DNA from 2 places in the Billgrantia sp. C5P2 genome. Region 2 is predicted to be linked to the other one. Evidence: predicted binding sites of a transcription regulator. Region 2 holds the regulator's gene; the other holds the start of a gene.
The links. The regulator sigma-54, encoded in region 2, starts transcription at its own class of promoters, with help from an activator protein. The targets are predictions, from matches to a motif close to TGGCACNNNNNTTGCTNT.
Positions count from the first base shown of each region.

Region 1: ytfE (iron-sulfur cluster repair protein YtfE) is a predicted target of sigma-54. The motif match lies at 1,352-1,369, and genes of this name have one in related genera.

Region 1 covers NZ_CM128542.1:187,194-190,598, forward strand. The annotation lists gene hemN (oxygen-independent coproporphyrinogen III oxidase) at 1-588, shown strand, start outside; gene ytfE (iron-sulfur cluster repair protein YtfE) at 660-1,316, opposite strand; gene norR (nitric oxide reductase transcriptional regulator NorR) at 1,461-2,984, shown strand; gene ACRWQA_RS00870 (ABC transporter ATP-binding protein) at 3,073-3,405, shown strand, end outside.
Region 2 covers NZ_CM128542.1:1,633,446-1,636,850, reverse strand. The annotation lists gene lptB (LPS export ABC transporter ATP-binding protein) at 1-718, shown strand, start outside; gene ACRWQA_RS07565 (RNA polymerase factor sigma-54) at 876-2,297, shown strand; gene hpf (ribosome hibernation-promoting factor, HPF/YfiA family) at 2,407-2,715, shown strand; gene ptsN (PTS IIA-like nitrogen regulatory protein PtsN) at 2,722-3,192, shown strand; gene rapZ (RNase adapter RapZ) at 3,238-3,405, shown strand, end outside.

The DNA.
Region 1 (3,405 bases), 1.4 Mb from region 2:
CCGCCACCGGAGCGCAAGCTGGAGCTGCTCGAGCTGACCATTCGCCGCCTGACCGCGGCCGGCTACGTCTATATCGGCATGGACCACTTTGCCCTGCCCGAAGACGAGCTGACCCTGGCCATGGAGAACGGCACCCTGCAGCGCAACTTTCAGGGCTACTCCACCCACGCCGACTGCGACATGATCGGCCTGGGCATCACCTCCATCGGCAAGGTCGGCGACAGCTACAGCCAGAGCGTCAAGGAGACCGCCCAGTACCAGGCGCGCCTTGAGAGCGGGCGGCTGCCGGTGATGCGTGGCTACCGCCTCAACGACGACGACCGCCTGCGTCGCGACGTGATCAACGCCCTGATGTGCCACGGCCGCATCGACTTCGGCGCCATCGAAGCGCGCCACGACATCGCCTTCCGCGACTATTTCGCCGACGCCCTCGGCGAACTCGAGGAGATGCAGGCGGACGGCCTGCTGACGATCCGCGACGACGCCATCGAGGTTAAGCCCGCCGGGCGCCTGATGATGCGCAACATGGCGATGGCCTTCGATGCCTACCTCAAGCCCAACGAAGGCCGCTTCTCGCGCACGGTGTGATCCCCCGTTTTAATCCGTTCCGTAACGGGAAACGGCGCCCCGAGGGGCGCCGTTTTCGTCCGACGCGGGACTTAGACGACCCGCTCGAACAGCAGGTTGTTCTCCAGGTGGATGTGCTCCATCAGGTCCTCGCGGAACTCGCGCAGGCCGGTATAGAGAGCGCGCCAGGTGGTGCAGGCGCCTTTGGGCGGGGTGATGTCATTGGTGAGCCGCATCACTTGCTCGAGGTTCTCGCCGTGGTCGTCGTGCTCATGGCGCATCACCGCGATCGGCCCCTGGGCCTGGGCGCCCAGACCGCGGCGCAGCATGGGGAACAGGATCTGCTCCTCCTTCTGCATGTGGCTTTCCATCTCCTGGTAGATCACCAGCAGCAGGTCAGCCAGACCGCGAGGACAGCTGTCTCGCTCGCCATGAACCTGCTCGACCCGGCGCGCCATGCGGATCAGCTCGGGAAGTTGCTCGCGGTGCACGTCGTGATAACGGGTGAGGAGATGGTCGATCAACTCGTCGTTACTGGCCTCGCGCCAGTCGCGCTGTTCACTGCTGACGGCCGGTAGTGCCTCGAGTTCGGCGACCAGCTTGTCGGCAGGCAGGCCGGCTCGTTCGGCGGCCTGGCTCAGGCTGATGCGCCCGCCACAGCAGAAGTCGATATTGTGGACATGGAAAATTCGGGTAGCGCCGGGCAGCGACAGGGCGATGCGGCCGACGGTCTGTTCCAGCAGGCTCATGCGGTGTTCCTCATACGATGGGATGCCTTTCTGTCTGAGCAATCGTCGTGCCAACTCTATTATTTCAATTGGTTAAATCAGTCATGGTGAAAAGCACCCCGGCCAAGTAAGGTTGTTTTTACCTTTTAAGAGGTGATTTTCACCATGCTGGACCACTCGCTGCTTGCCGACCTGACCACCGAACTGCCCAGCGCCGTGCGCCTGCAGCGCCTGGTGCGCACCCTGCGCGAGGGTTTTCGCTGTGGTGCAGTGTGCCTTCTTCGCCTGCAGGACGAAGTCCTGGCCCCGGTGGCGGTGGACGGCCTGGTCCGCGAAGCGTTGGGCCGCCGTTTCGAGGTGGCCCGCCATCCACGCCTGGCCACTATCCTCACCAGCCGGCGCTCGACCCTGTTCCCACCCGATTCGTCCCTGCCCGATCCCTACGATGGCCTGATCGAGCAGCATCCCGGCGAGCCGCTCCACGTCCATGACTGCATGGGCATCAGCCTGCACGTGGAAGGCGAGCCCTGGGGCGTGCTGACGCTGGATGCGTTGCTGGCGGGGACCTTCGACGACGAGGACCGTCTCGCGCTGGAGCGCTATGCGTTACTCGCCGAGGCGGCGGTACGCATGACACGTCTGGAGCAGGAAGTGCGCGCGCTGCGCGTGGCGCGCCATGACGCCGTGGTCCAGGTGGAATCCGGCGATGGGGGCGAGATTCTCGGCCATAGCGCGGTGCTCCAGCGGCTGCTGCGGGAGCTCGACGTGGTGGCCGAGTCCGACCTGCCGGTGCTGCTCAGCGGCGAGACCGGCGTAGGCAAGGAGCTGTTTGCCCGTCGCCTGCACCAGCGCTCGCCGCGCCGTGAGCAGCCGCTGGTTCAGGTCAACTGCGCGGCGCTGCCGGAGACGCTGGCAGAGAGCGAACTGTTCGGTCACGTCAAGGGAGCCTTCTCGGGAGCCACGGCCGACCGGGCGGGGCGCTTCGAAGCCGCCGACGGTGGCACCCTGTTCCTCGATGAGGTGGGCGAATTGCCGTTGATCGTCCAGGCCAAACTGCTGCGCGCACTGCAGAACGGCGAGATCCAGCGCCTGGGCGAGGACACCCCGCGTCAGGTCGACGTGCGTATCATCGCCGCCACCAACCGGCACCTGGCCGACGGTGTGCGTGACGGTCACTTCCGCGCTGACCTCTACCACCGGTTGTCGGTCTATCCGGTGGCGATTCCACCGCTGCGCGAGCGCGACAGCGACGTGCTGGTACTCGCCGGCCACTTTCTCGAGATCAACCGAACGCGGCTGGGCGTGCGCAGCCTGCGCCTCGCGCCTGAGGCCGAGGCGGCACTGCTCGGCTACACCTGGCCGGGAAACGTCCGCGAGCTGGAGCACGTCATCAGCCGCGCAGCGATCAAGGCGCTGGGCCACGGCGCGCAGCGCGACGACATCGTCACCCTCGAGCCGGAGTGGCTCGATCTGCCCATCGGCCGGCAACCGGTTTTCGTGTCGGCGCCCGACGGGCCGCAGGAGACCGAGGCGGGGCCGGCGTTAAAAACGCAGGTGGCCGAGGCGCAGCGTCATGCCATTCGCCGGGCCCTGGCGGCCTGCGACGGCAACTGGGCGAAGGCCGCCCGGCAGCTCGACGTCGATCCCAGCAACCTGCACAAGCTGGCACGTCGGTTGGGAATAAAGTAGCCTTCGGCTTTTCAAGCTCGGAAAAATGGTTATATACTGAACTATCAAGTATTCCATTTTTGTATATATAGTTGTTCCGGACGCTCATATGCAGCTTCAGTTCGAACGGGTCACCAAGTCCTTCGGTGACTTGCGGGTGATCGACACCTTCGACACAACCATTCGCGACGGCGAGATCGTTGCCCTGGTCGGCCCGTCCGGCTGCGGCAAGTCGACCCTGTTGCATATGGTCGCGGGTCTGCAACATGCCACCGAGGGCCAGGTGAAGGCCGGCGGCCGTTCGGTCGAGCGTCCGGCGCCCGAGCGCACCCTGGTGTTCCAGGAGCATGCGCTCTACCCGTGGATGACGCTCAGGCAGAACGTCGCTCTGGCGCTGGAATTCCAGGGGCGGCCAGCGGGCGAGGCTCGCAAGCAGGCCGTG
Region 2 (3,405 bases):
CCTGTACGCCCGAAACCTGGCCAAGAGCTACAAGCGCCGCCGCGTGGTGCACGACATCAGCCTCTCCATCGAGCAGGGCTGCGTGGTCGGCCTGCTCGGGCCCAATGGGGCCGGCAAGACCACTTCGTTCTACATGATCGTCGGCCTGGTGAAGGCGGATGCCGGCGAGGTCCATATCGACGACCTGGATCTCTCGCAAAGCGCCATGCACGAGCGCGCCCGGGCGGGTATCGGCTACCTGCCTCAGGAAGCCTCGATCTTTCGCAAGCTGTCGGTGGCCGACAACATCATGGCCATCCTCGAGATGCGCAAGGATCTCGATCGTCGTGGACGACATGCGCGACTCGAGCAACTTCTGGAAGACTTCCATGTCACCCACATTCGCGACAACCTCGGCATGAGCCTCTCGGGCGGTGAACGCCGACGTGTCGAGATCGCCCGTGCGCTGGCCACGGAGCCGGCCTTCATTCTGCTCGACGAGCCCTTCGCCGGTGTCGACCCGATCTCGGTGGGCGAGATCAAGGGCATCATCCGCCAGCTCAAGGCACGCAACATCGGCGTGCTGATCACCGACCACAACGTTCGCGAGACCCTCGACATCTGCGACTCGGCCTATATCGTCGGGGACGGCCAGATCATTGCCGAAGGGAACGCCGAAGCCATCCTGGCCAACCAGCGGGTGCGCGAAGTCTATCTGGGCGAGGATTTCCGTCTGTAGTATAATCCCGCGCATCAAGCAAGCACCTGATCCTTATTGCAACTGCATAAACAGGCATGAATATTGCCGATGGCATGTTTATTGCAATGAATTATCTTGCAAGTGATCGTCGACCCGACTAGGGTAGAGTTTTCCGGCAGATGAGCCCCATTACCTCATGGCCATGAAAGCATCCCTGCAACTGCGTGTCGGCACTCAGCTGACCATGACTCCCCAACTGCAGCAGGCCATTGCCCTGCTGCAGCTCTCGACCCTAGATCTACGCCAGGAGATCCAGCAGGCACTCGAATCCAATCCCATGCTGGAACTCGATGACGACTTCGGCGAACAGGCTGTCAGCGAAACCCCCAGCGATGAGTGGGCCGACGAGATACCCAACGAGCTGTCCACCGACAGCGATTGGGCCGACACCTATCCCGATCATGGCACGAGCTCCGGAGGCGCCACCGGCGAAGGGCCGGATTTCGAGCGCCAGGCCTCGGTGCAGACGCTGACCGGCCATCTGATCTGGCAATTGGCGATGACCGACTTGAGCGACCGCCAGCGCCTCATTGCCGAGAGCCTGATCGATGCCGTCAATGGCGCCGGTTACCTGGCACAATCCCTGGAGGACATTCGCGACGGCCTGCGCCGACAGGGCCTGGAGGGCCTGCCCACCCGGGAAGTCGAACAGGTCCTGCTGCGCCTGCAGCAGTTCGAACCCACCGGCGTATTCGCCCGCGACCTGCGCGAATGCCTGATGCTGCAATTGGCCGCGCTGCCCGACGATACGCCACTGCTGCCCCAGACCCGTCGCCTGGTACGCCAATTCCTCGAGGCACTGGCCTCCGATGACCGCCGCCTGCTGAAACGCCGCCTGGGCCTGGACGACGAATCGCTGGACGATGTCATCGCCCTGGTTCGCTCGCTGGACCCCCGCCCCGGCAGTGCCTACGCCGAAGTGAGCAGCAGTTACGTCACACCGGACCTGGTCGCCTACCACGACGAATCCGGCTGGCGCGTGGAACTCAACGCCGAAGCGCTGCCGCGGCTACGCATCCAGCCCGACTATGTCGCGCTGGTGCGGCGTGCGGACAAGAGCCAAGACAACCAGTTCCTCAAGGATCATCTGCAGGAAGCCCGCTGGTTGATGAAGAGCCTCGCCAGCCGCAACGACACCCTGCTGAGAGTGGGGCGGGAGATCATGGCACGTCAGCTCGAGTTTCTCGAACAGGGCGAAGAGGCCATGAAACCCCTGGTGCTGGCCGACATCGCCCAGGCCGTCGAGATGCACGAGTCGACCATTTCGCGAGTGACGACGCAGAAGTTCATCCACACCCCACGTGGCGTCTTCGAGCTCAAGTACTTCTTCTCCAGCCATGTCGGCGGAAACGGTGACGGGGACGTTCACTCCAGCACGGCGATCCGCGCCCGTATCCGCAAGCTCGTCGCCGATGAACCGCCGCGCAAACCGCTCTCCGACAGCCGCCTGGTGGAGCTGTTGGCCGAGGATGGCATCCAGGTCGCCCGCCGCACGGTTGCCAAGTACCGCGAAGCTCTGGGAATCCCCTCCTCCAGCGAGCGCAAGCGTTTTCGTTGACGCCACGACATAACGCTGACCCCGGGCAATCCAACCGCCAGAGGGGGGTATGCAGGGCAGGAAAAAGGGTTACAATCGAGCTACCACTCGAAGGACGAAGGAGCTTGTCATGCAAGTCAACATCACCGGCCATCATGTTGAACTGACCGATTCACTGCGTGACTACGTGAGCGAGAAGCTGAGCCGCGTCCAGCGACATTACGACAACATCACCAATGTGCAGGTCACGCTCTCGATCGAGAAGGAGCGCCAGCAGGCCGCCTGCACGCTGCACGCCGCCGGCGCCGACCTTCATGCCGAAGCCTCCGATCAGGACATGTATGCCGCCATCGATGCGCTGACCGACAAGCTCGACCGTCAATTGGTCAAACACAAGGAAAAAGCCCAGGCTCGCGCCCAGGGCGCCGGCATTCGCTGAGCTGCCATGACATTGGAAACCATCCTGCCCCCGGAACGCGCGCTGTTCGACGTTCCCGGGGGTAGCAAGAAGAGGGTGCTGGAGTTCTTCAGCACCTTCATTGCGCAGAACACTCCGAGCCTCGACAGCCAGGAAGTCTTCGGCAGACTGGTCGGTCGCGAGAGGCTGGGCAGTACCGGCATCGGCAATGGTGTGGCCATCCCCCACGCCCGTAGCCCTCACTGCCATAGCCCAGTGGCTGCCTTTCTCAAACTGGCCGAGCCCATCGACTTCGACGCCATCGACGGAGAGCCGGTCGACCTCGTCTTCGTGCTGTTGGTGCCCGAGGAGGCCGACGATACGCATCTGTCGCTGCTAAGCCAGGTGGCCAGCGTCATGAACGATGCCGAAACGCGCGCACGTCTGCGCAAGTGCGAAAGCCAGCGCGAACTCCACGAGCGTCTCATCGAAGCGATTCGACGACAGTCCTCGGCCTGACCTCCCCCTTCGCCGTTCGGCCGGCCCCTGATCAGGAGAACCATCATGCAGCTTGTGATCATCAGCGGCCGTTCCGGTTCCGGCAAGTCGATCGCACTGCAAGCGCTCGAAGATATCGGCTTTTACGCCATCGACAACCTGCCGGCGATGCTGCTTGGCCCCCTGGTGGATGAGCTGCGCAGCTCCCCCACGATCCAGACATCCATCGCCGTC